DNA from 3 places in the Pectobacterium hainanensis genome. Region 2 is predicted to be linked to each of the others. Evidence: predicted binding sites of a transcription regulator. Region 2 holds the regulator's gene; each other region holds the start of a gene.
The links. Region 2 encodes PhoB, which activates phosphate uptake and scavenging genes when phosphate is short. Its sites were predicted from a motif close to CTGTCATAAAACTGNCNNAT; they were not measured.
Positions count from the first base shown of each region.

Region 1 (2,277 bases), on a different contig from region 2:
GGGTACGACTGATGTCATAGCCAGACGCGTTGATGTTGACAATAAAACCGGCAGGCGCGACACCGATCAGCACCAACATAATCAAACCGATACCTTTCTGACCGTCGTTGGCACCGTGAGAGAAACTCACCCCAATTGCCGACAGAATCAGCGCGGTACGCGTCCAGAATGGCGGTTTACGTTTACCATCCTGCTTCTCGCGATCGACAGGCGTCAGGTGCACACGCTTACGTTTTTTACTGTTATTCCAGAATCGACGCAACACCCACACCATCAGACCGGCCACGACCATCCCCACAATCGGCGAGAGCAGCAACGACAGGAAAATACTGATCATTTTCGGCACGTTCAACGCATCAACAACGGAGGTATCCGTCAGTAATGCATTCGTTAAGCCGATCCCAATAATGGAACCAATCAACGTGTGGGAACTGGAAGCAGGAAGACCAAAATACCATGTCCCCAAATTCCAAATGATGGCGGCCAGCAACATGGAAAACACCATCGCCAGACCATGCGCCGAACTGACATTCAGCAATAAATCCGTGGGAAGAAGGTGAACAATGGCGTAGGCAACACTCAGGCCACCCAGCAAGACACCGAAGAAATTAAAGATACCCGCCATCACAACGGCAAATTCTGCACGCATAGCGCGGGTGTAAATAACAGTGGCAACGGCGTTCGCAGTGTCGTGAAAACCGTTAATGGCTTCATACATCAGTACAAACAACAAAGCCAATATCAACATCAGGCCGGTGTAGTAATCAAGTCCGGCAAATAAATGTAGCATAAACGTTAGGCCATTTAGTGGTCATGAACGCGGCGCATTATCGGCGACAAGCAGGGGTGGGGAAAAGGGAAATATGACTTTTTTTTGACTTAGTATGTGATGAGGTATGATGCAAAAAGCATTTAATCAATAAAAATCAAATCATTATAGATTTTTACTAAAAGACGCAAATTGTTACGCTAGCACTCGCGTTATCCGGGCACTACAATCTACCGCCCTGTGGTTAATCATCAGCAGGAAAAACCAAGCCCTAAGCCATCAGGGCACGCCTTCATCGGAGAAAATATTGTGGAACAGTTCGACGTTGTCATTATTGGTGCCGGAGCGGCGGGGTTATTCTGCGCGGCGCAGGCAGGGCAGCGTGGACTGCGTGTGTTACTGCTCGATAATGGTAAAAAAGTCGGACGCAAAATTTTGATGTCCGGTGGGGGGCGCTGCAATTTTACCAATATGTATACCGAGCCTGCGGCTTATTTGTCGCAAAACCCCCATTTCTGCAAATCTGCACTGGCTCGATATACCCAGTGGGATTTCATCAGTCTGGTAAGCCGCTACCAAATCGCCTATCACGAAAAAACGCTGGGTCAGCTATTTTGTGATGATTCAGCCCAACAGATCGTCGATATGCTGGTGAAAGAATGCGAAGACGCCCATGTGACAATACGTTTGCGTAGCGAAATCACACAGGTAGAGAAAGTCGCTGAGGCTTTCACGTTGCAATTAGCCAATGGTGATACCGTGCAAGGTACATCGCTGGTGATTGCCAGCGGAGGACTGTCTATGCCAGGGTTGGGGGCGACGCCATTTGGCTACCAGCTCGCCCAAAGATTTGGGCTCAATGTTTTACCCACACGAGCCGCGCTGGTGCCATTTACATTACATAAGCCCCTACTTGAGCACTTACAAACGTTATCGGGCGTCTCGGTTCCTGCTTTGGTGACCGCTGAGAATAGCGTGACCTTCCGCGAGAATATTCTGTTTACGCATCGTGGCCTTTCTGGCCCAGCAATACTGCAACTCTCCAGTTATTGGCAGCCCGGTGAATTTGTCTCCATCAATTTGCTTCCCGATCGGAATTTGAGCACGCTACTGGATGACGAACGCATAGCCCACCCCAATCAGAGCCTGAAAAACACGCTGGCACAGTGGCTTCCCAAAAGGTTGGTTGAATGTCTACAAACATTGGGGCAACTGCCAGATGTCACACTGAAGCAATTGAACCTCGCTTCACAGCAGCAGATTACAAGCAACATCCAACAATGGCGGGTGCAACCTAACGGTACAGAAGGCTATCGGACTGCGGAAGTTACGCTGGGCGGTGTAGACACACACGAGTTGTCCTCCAAAACCATGCAAGCCAATAAGGTTCCAGGGCTTTACTTTATCGGTGAAGTCGTCGACGTGACCGGCTGGCTCGGCGGCTACAATTTCCAATGGGCATGGAGTTCCGCCTGGGCCTGTGCGCAAGCGCTGCCCTGTGGCACAAA
Region 1 covers NZ_JBJYIN010000010.1:35,649-37,925, reverse strand. The annotation lists gene pitA (inorganic phosphate transporter PitA) at 1-790, opposite strand, end outside; gene ACKPVM_RS11775 (BaiN/RdsA family NAD(P)/FAD-dependent oxidoreductase) at 1,079-2,277, shown strand, end outside.
Region 1: pitA (inorganic phosphate transporter PitA) is a predicted target of PhoB. The motif match lies at 862-881, and genes of this name have one in related genera.

Region 2 (2,277 bases):
CTGACTGGTCATCAGGTCTCGTGGGCGCAGAAAAGGAATCGCACAGAGTATGGCACCGGGTTGGTGCTGACGGTTTTTGAGCACAATAAGCTGTTTATTGAGATCGCCGTCTGTACTGGCGATCACGTGGGTATTCAGACAGGCTAACAAACCCCGCGATTCATTCAAGGTCGCGACCGAATCGTGATTGCCCCCCAAAATAACGAGCTGACAGTCTGTTTGCTGTAGTTGAACCACAAAGTGGTAATACATTTCTCTGGCATAGCTGGAGGGAGTGCCGTTATCAAAGATATCTCCTGCTACTATTACTGCATCCACCTGATGCTGCTCGACTTGTGTCATAAGCCAGTTCAGGAAAGCCTGATGCTCGGCCGCACGGCTTTTTGTATAAAAATGCTGCCCTAAATGCCAGTCGGCGGTATGAATAATACGCATGAAACGCTCTGAACGGTTGCTATTGCCATATTGGCGATTATAAACAGTCATCGTCACGGCTGTCGTTGCGAAAACTTTTTTTTGGAAAGCGGCTCGAAATTTGAATTCTATTTCAGTCCTGTTGTTACTCCGTAACGATGAAAATAGCCCCGTCCGTGGGGCTCGCCCTGCGGGTTGTTACTCCGTAACATTGAAAATCGCTCCGTCCATGGGGCTCGTCCTGCGGGTTGTTACTCCGTAACACTGAAAATCGCTCCCGGCGATTTTTTCATAAAAGTGTCATAAAACTGACGCATAATGCTCGGCGTATGCTAATAGCGACGATGACTAACGACAGGATTAACCATGGCAAGACGCATTTTGGTCGTAGAAGATGAAGCGCCGATTCGTGAGATGGTCTGCTTTGTTTTGGAACAGAACGGCTATCAGCCAGTTGAAGCTGAAGATTATGACTGTGCGATCAGGTTGCTCTCAGAGCCTTTTCCTGAATTGGTATTACTGGACTGGATGTTGCCCGGTGGTTCCGGATTGCAATTTATCAAGCATATGAAGCGCGAAGCGCTGACTCGTGATATTCCCGTGATGATGCTGACCGCGCGCGGTGAAGAGGAAGACCGGGTGCGAGGGCTTGAAGTTGGGGCCGATGATTACATTACCAAGCCTTTTTCTCCTAAAGAGCTAGTGGCTCGGATCAAAGCCGTGATGCGCCGTATTTCGCCGATGGCGGTGGAGGAAGTGATTGAAATGAGAGGGTTGAGCCTTGATCCTACTTCTCATCGCGTAACGACGGAAGATCACGCATTGGATATGGGGCCAACCGAGTTTAAGTTGTTGCACTTCTTTATGACACATCCGGAGCGGGTTTATAGCCGGGAACAGTTGCTGAATCACGTTTGGGGCACTAACGTTTATGTAGAAGATCGTACCGTTGATGTTCATATCCGTCGGTTGCGCAAAGCGCTAGAGACTAGTGGTCATGAGAAAATGGTACAGACCGTTCGGGGAACGGGATACCGTTTTTCAACGCGTTACTAAAGGTAGCCGTAACGGAGAAACATTAACGTGCTAGAACGTCTATCATGGAAAAGGCTGGCATTGGAGCTGGTTTTTTTTTGCCTGCCCGCTTTTTTACTGGGGCTGATTTTCGGTTATTTATCCTGGTTTTTATTAACGGCTGTTTTGGCCGTGTTGGGCTGGAATTTTTACAATCAGCTCAAGCTCTCCTATTGGCTTTGGGTTGACCGGAGTATGACGCCGCCACCTGGCCGGTGGAGTTGGGAACCTTTGTTTTACGGTTTATACCAGATGCAGTTGCGTAATCGTCGACGTCGACGCGAATTGGCGCTCTTGATCAAACGGTTTCGTAGTGGCGCAGAATCGCTGCCGGATGCGGTTGTCATCACTACTGAAGAGGGCACGATCTTTTGGTGTAATCATCTGGCACAGCACTTACTGAATTTTCGTTGGCCGGAAGATAATGGTCAGAATATCCTCAACCTGCTGCGTTACCCCGAATTTACTCATTATTTAAAAGAGCAGGATTTCAGCAAGCCTTTAACGCAGCAATTGAACAATGGCCATCATGTCGAATTTCGCGTGATGCCTTACTCTGAAGGTCAATTGTTGATGGTTGTGCGTGATATCACCCAAATGCATCAACTTGAAGGCGCAAGGCGTAATTTTTTCGCCAATGTCAGCCATGAGTTGCGTACACCGCTGACGGTATTACAAGGTTATCTGGAGATGATGCAGGATGAGTCACTGGATAGCTCGTTACGCAGCAAAGCACTGAATACGATGCAGGAGCAGACGCGTCGTATGGATGGCTTGGTGAAGCAACTG
Region 2 covers NZ_JBJYIN010000014.1:74,660-76,936, forward strand. The annotation lists gene sbcD (exonuclease subunit SbcD) at 1-435, opposite strand, end outside; gene phoB (phosphate response regulator transcription factor PhoB) at 781-1,470, shown strand; gene phoR (phosphate regulon sensor histidine kinase PhoR) at 1,498-2,277, shown strand, end outside.

Region 3 (2,277 bases), on a different contig from region 2:
TTGCTCAACCACTTCGTTCGGGATGGTCGCATAGTCCAGCGCAGTGGCTTGCTCGCCGCCTTTTTTGAACGCCCAGTCGAAGAATTTCAACACTTCAGCACCCTGCTCAGGCTTTTCCTGTTTGGTCTGAACCAGGATAAACGTGGTTGAGGTGATCGGCCATGCATCTGCGCCTTTCTGGTTAGTCAGGTCCTGAGCAAAAGATTTGCTCCAGTCGATTTCTTTAGCAGCATTACTAAAGCTTGCACCTGTCGGGCTAACCACTTTTCCATCAGCAGAAACCATCTTGGTGTAAGCCAAGTTGTTCTGTTTGGCGTAAGCGTATTCCACATAACCAATTGAACCAGGCAGACGCTGCACGAACGCCGCGATGCCATCGTTACCTTTACCACCCAGACCGGTTGGCCAGTTAACCGTAGAACCAGCGCCAACCTTTTCTTTCCACTCTGGGTTCACTTTCGCCAGATAGCTGGTGAATACAAAAGAGGTACCTGAACCATCAGCACGACGGACAACGGCAATGTCCTGATCCGGCAGTTTGGCATTCGGGTTCAGCTTGGTAATCGCAGGATCGTTCCATTTTTTAATTTTGCCCAGGTAGATATCACCCAGCGTTTTACCATCCAGCGTTAAATCGCCCGATTTGATGCCCGGAACGTTTACCGCCAGGACTACCCCACCAATAACGGTCGGGAACTGGAATAAACCATCCTGAGCTAATTTGTCATCAGCCAACGGCGCATCGGAGGCACCGAAATCTACCGTTTTCGCGATAATTTGTTTAACACCACCAGAAGATCCAATGCCTTGATAGTTAACTTTATTGCCGGTCTCTTTTTGGTAGGAATCCGCCCATTTAGCATAAACAGGCGCAGGGAATGTCGCACCGGCACCGGTGAGGTTAGCGGCAGCAAAAGCGGAAACCGCCATCAGAGAAAAGGTTGCCGCAACAACACTGGCAAGAGTGGTACGCATCAGTTTCATAATCCCTCCTGTGGGATACTCGACGTGTCGACGTAGAGCCGTTATCAATCAGAGTTGTCAAATCAGAGTGTAGTTTGCAGGAGGAAAAATAGGACAATTTAGTGACAGTAAAATGTACGCAATGTGACAGTTTTATGACAATGAGGCAGCATGCAGGAAAATTCAGGCATCACCAGCCAGAACACCTATTCTGACCGGTGAAGGAAAAACGTTAGTGAGTCTGGCTATGACTCAACAATTTGTAAATCGTATCCGGCTTGTAGCTATCGCCCTGATAATAAATCGCCCAATCGGTTATTCGCGATACATCAACAGTATAAACGCCACCTTCCTGCATATCCTCAACATAGAACGGATGATTGATTAATGTTCCCGTAACGGTCGAATCATGGATGTTTTCGGGTATAAACCACATGTGCTCGCGTTCTTCTCCCTCTTCGCCATGAGGGATGCCAAACTTCACCATAAAGCGCCATTCACTTTCGACTTCGACGGGTTTAGGGGCTTTTTTGAGTAGTTTAGCTAAAAAACCCGGCTTAGCCGGTTCGGCACTCACATGATAGTTTTTGAACATGTTGACGAAATAACGCCAGCGCAACTGTGCTTTACGTGACATTTCTGCCGTTTCCGCGTTCGTACGCCAGAACATGATGGCATTCTGCTCATCAAATCCCTTAAAGAACGTTTGCAGCACCGGATTTTCTTCGTTGGTACGAAACAACATACAGGAAGGTGCCTGATGCACGTCATCCCGATCGGCGCGATCGCCCAGAAACACGCCTTCCGGCGTTCCTTCCAGATCGTAACGCATCTCTTCCAGCGGCCGCAGTTGGTCAATCGGCGTGGATTGATTCACATGCCGCAACCCTTCTTCAAACGGTAATGCCACCAGATACTCATAGCCGCTGTCCGTTTGCCCGCACAGAATCGGTTCATTAAAGGTAATTTTCTGATTCTGAATGGCATTATTAACAAAACTTCTGAATAAATCCGGAATGCCATAATACGAATTCAGTGTTTCGGGAATGACTAATTCCGCTTCCGTCAGTCCGCATCGCGCCAGACCGTGCGAGTGAAACCAGAATGTGGTCGGCGGATCGTTCTCGGTGTCGTACACGGCATGAATGGTATACAGCGATTCAATTTCCGGCAGAACATCATCTTCCAGTTGGAAATTCAGCCATTCGCGGGTAAATACGTTACCCGCAGCAGACATATCGATGCCCAAGAGAAAATCCGGTACCACGGCACGCAATAAGCGCAATTGATGAACGTAATCTTCCAGCGGATTTT
Region 3 covers NZ_JBJYIN010000011.1:48,790-51,066, reverse strand. The annotation lists gene pstS (phosphate ABC transporter substrate-binding protein PstS) at 1-984, opposite strand, end outside; gene ACKPVM_RS12600 (DUF4026 domain-containing protein) at 1,196-2,277, opposite strand, start outside.
Region 3: pstS (phosphate ABC transporter substrate-binding protein PstS) is a predicted target of PhoB. The motif match lies at 1,106-1,125, and genes of this name have one in related genera.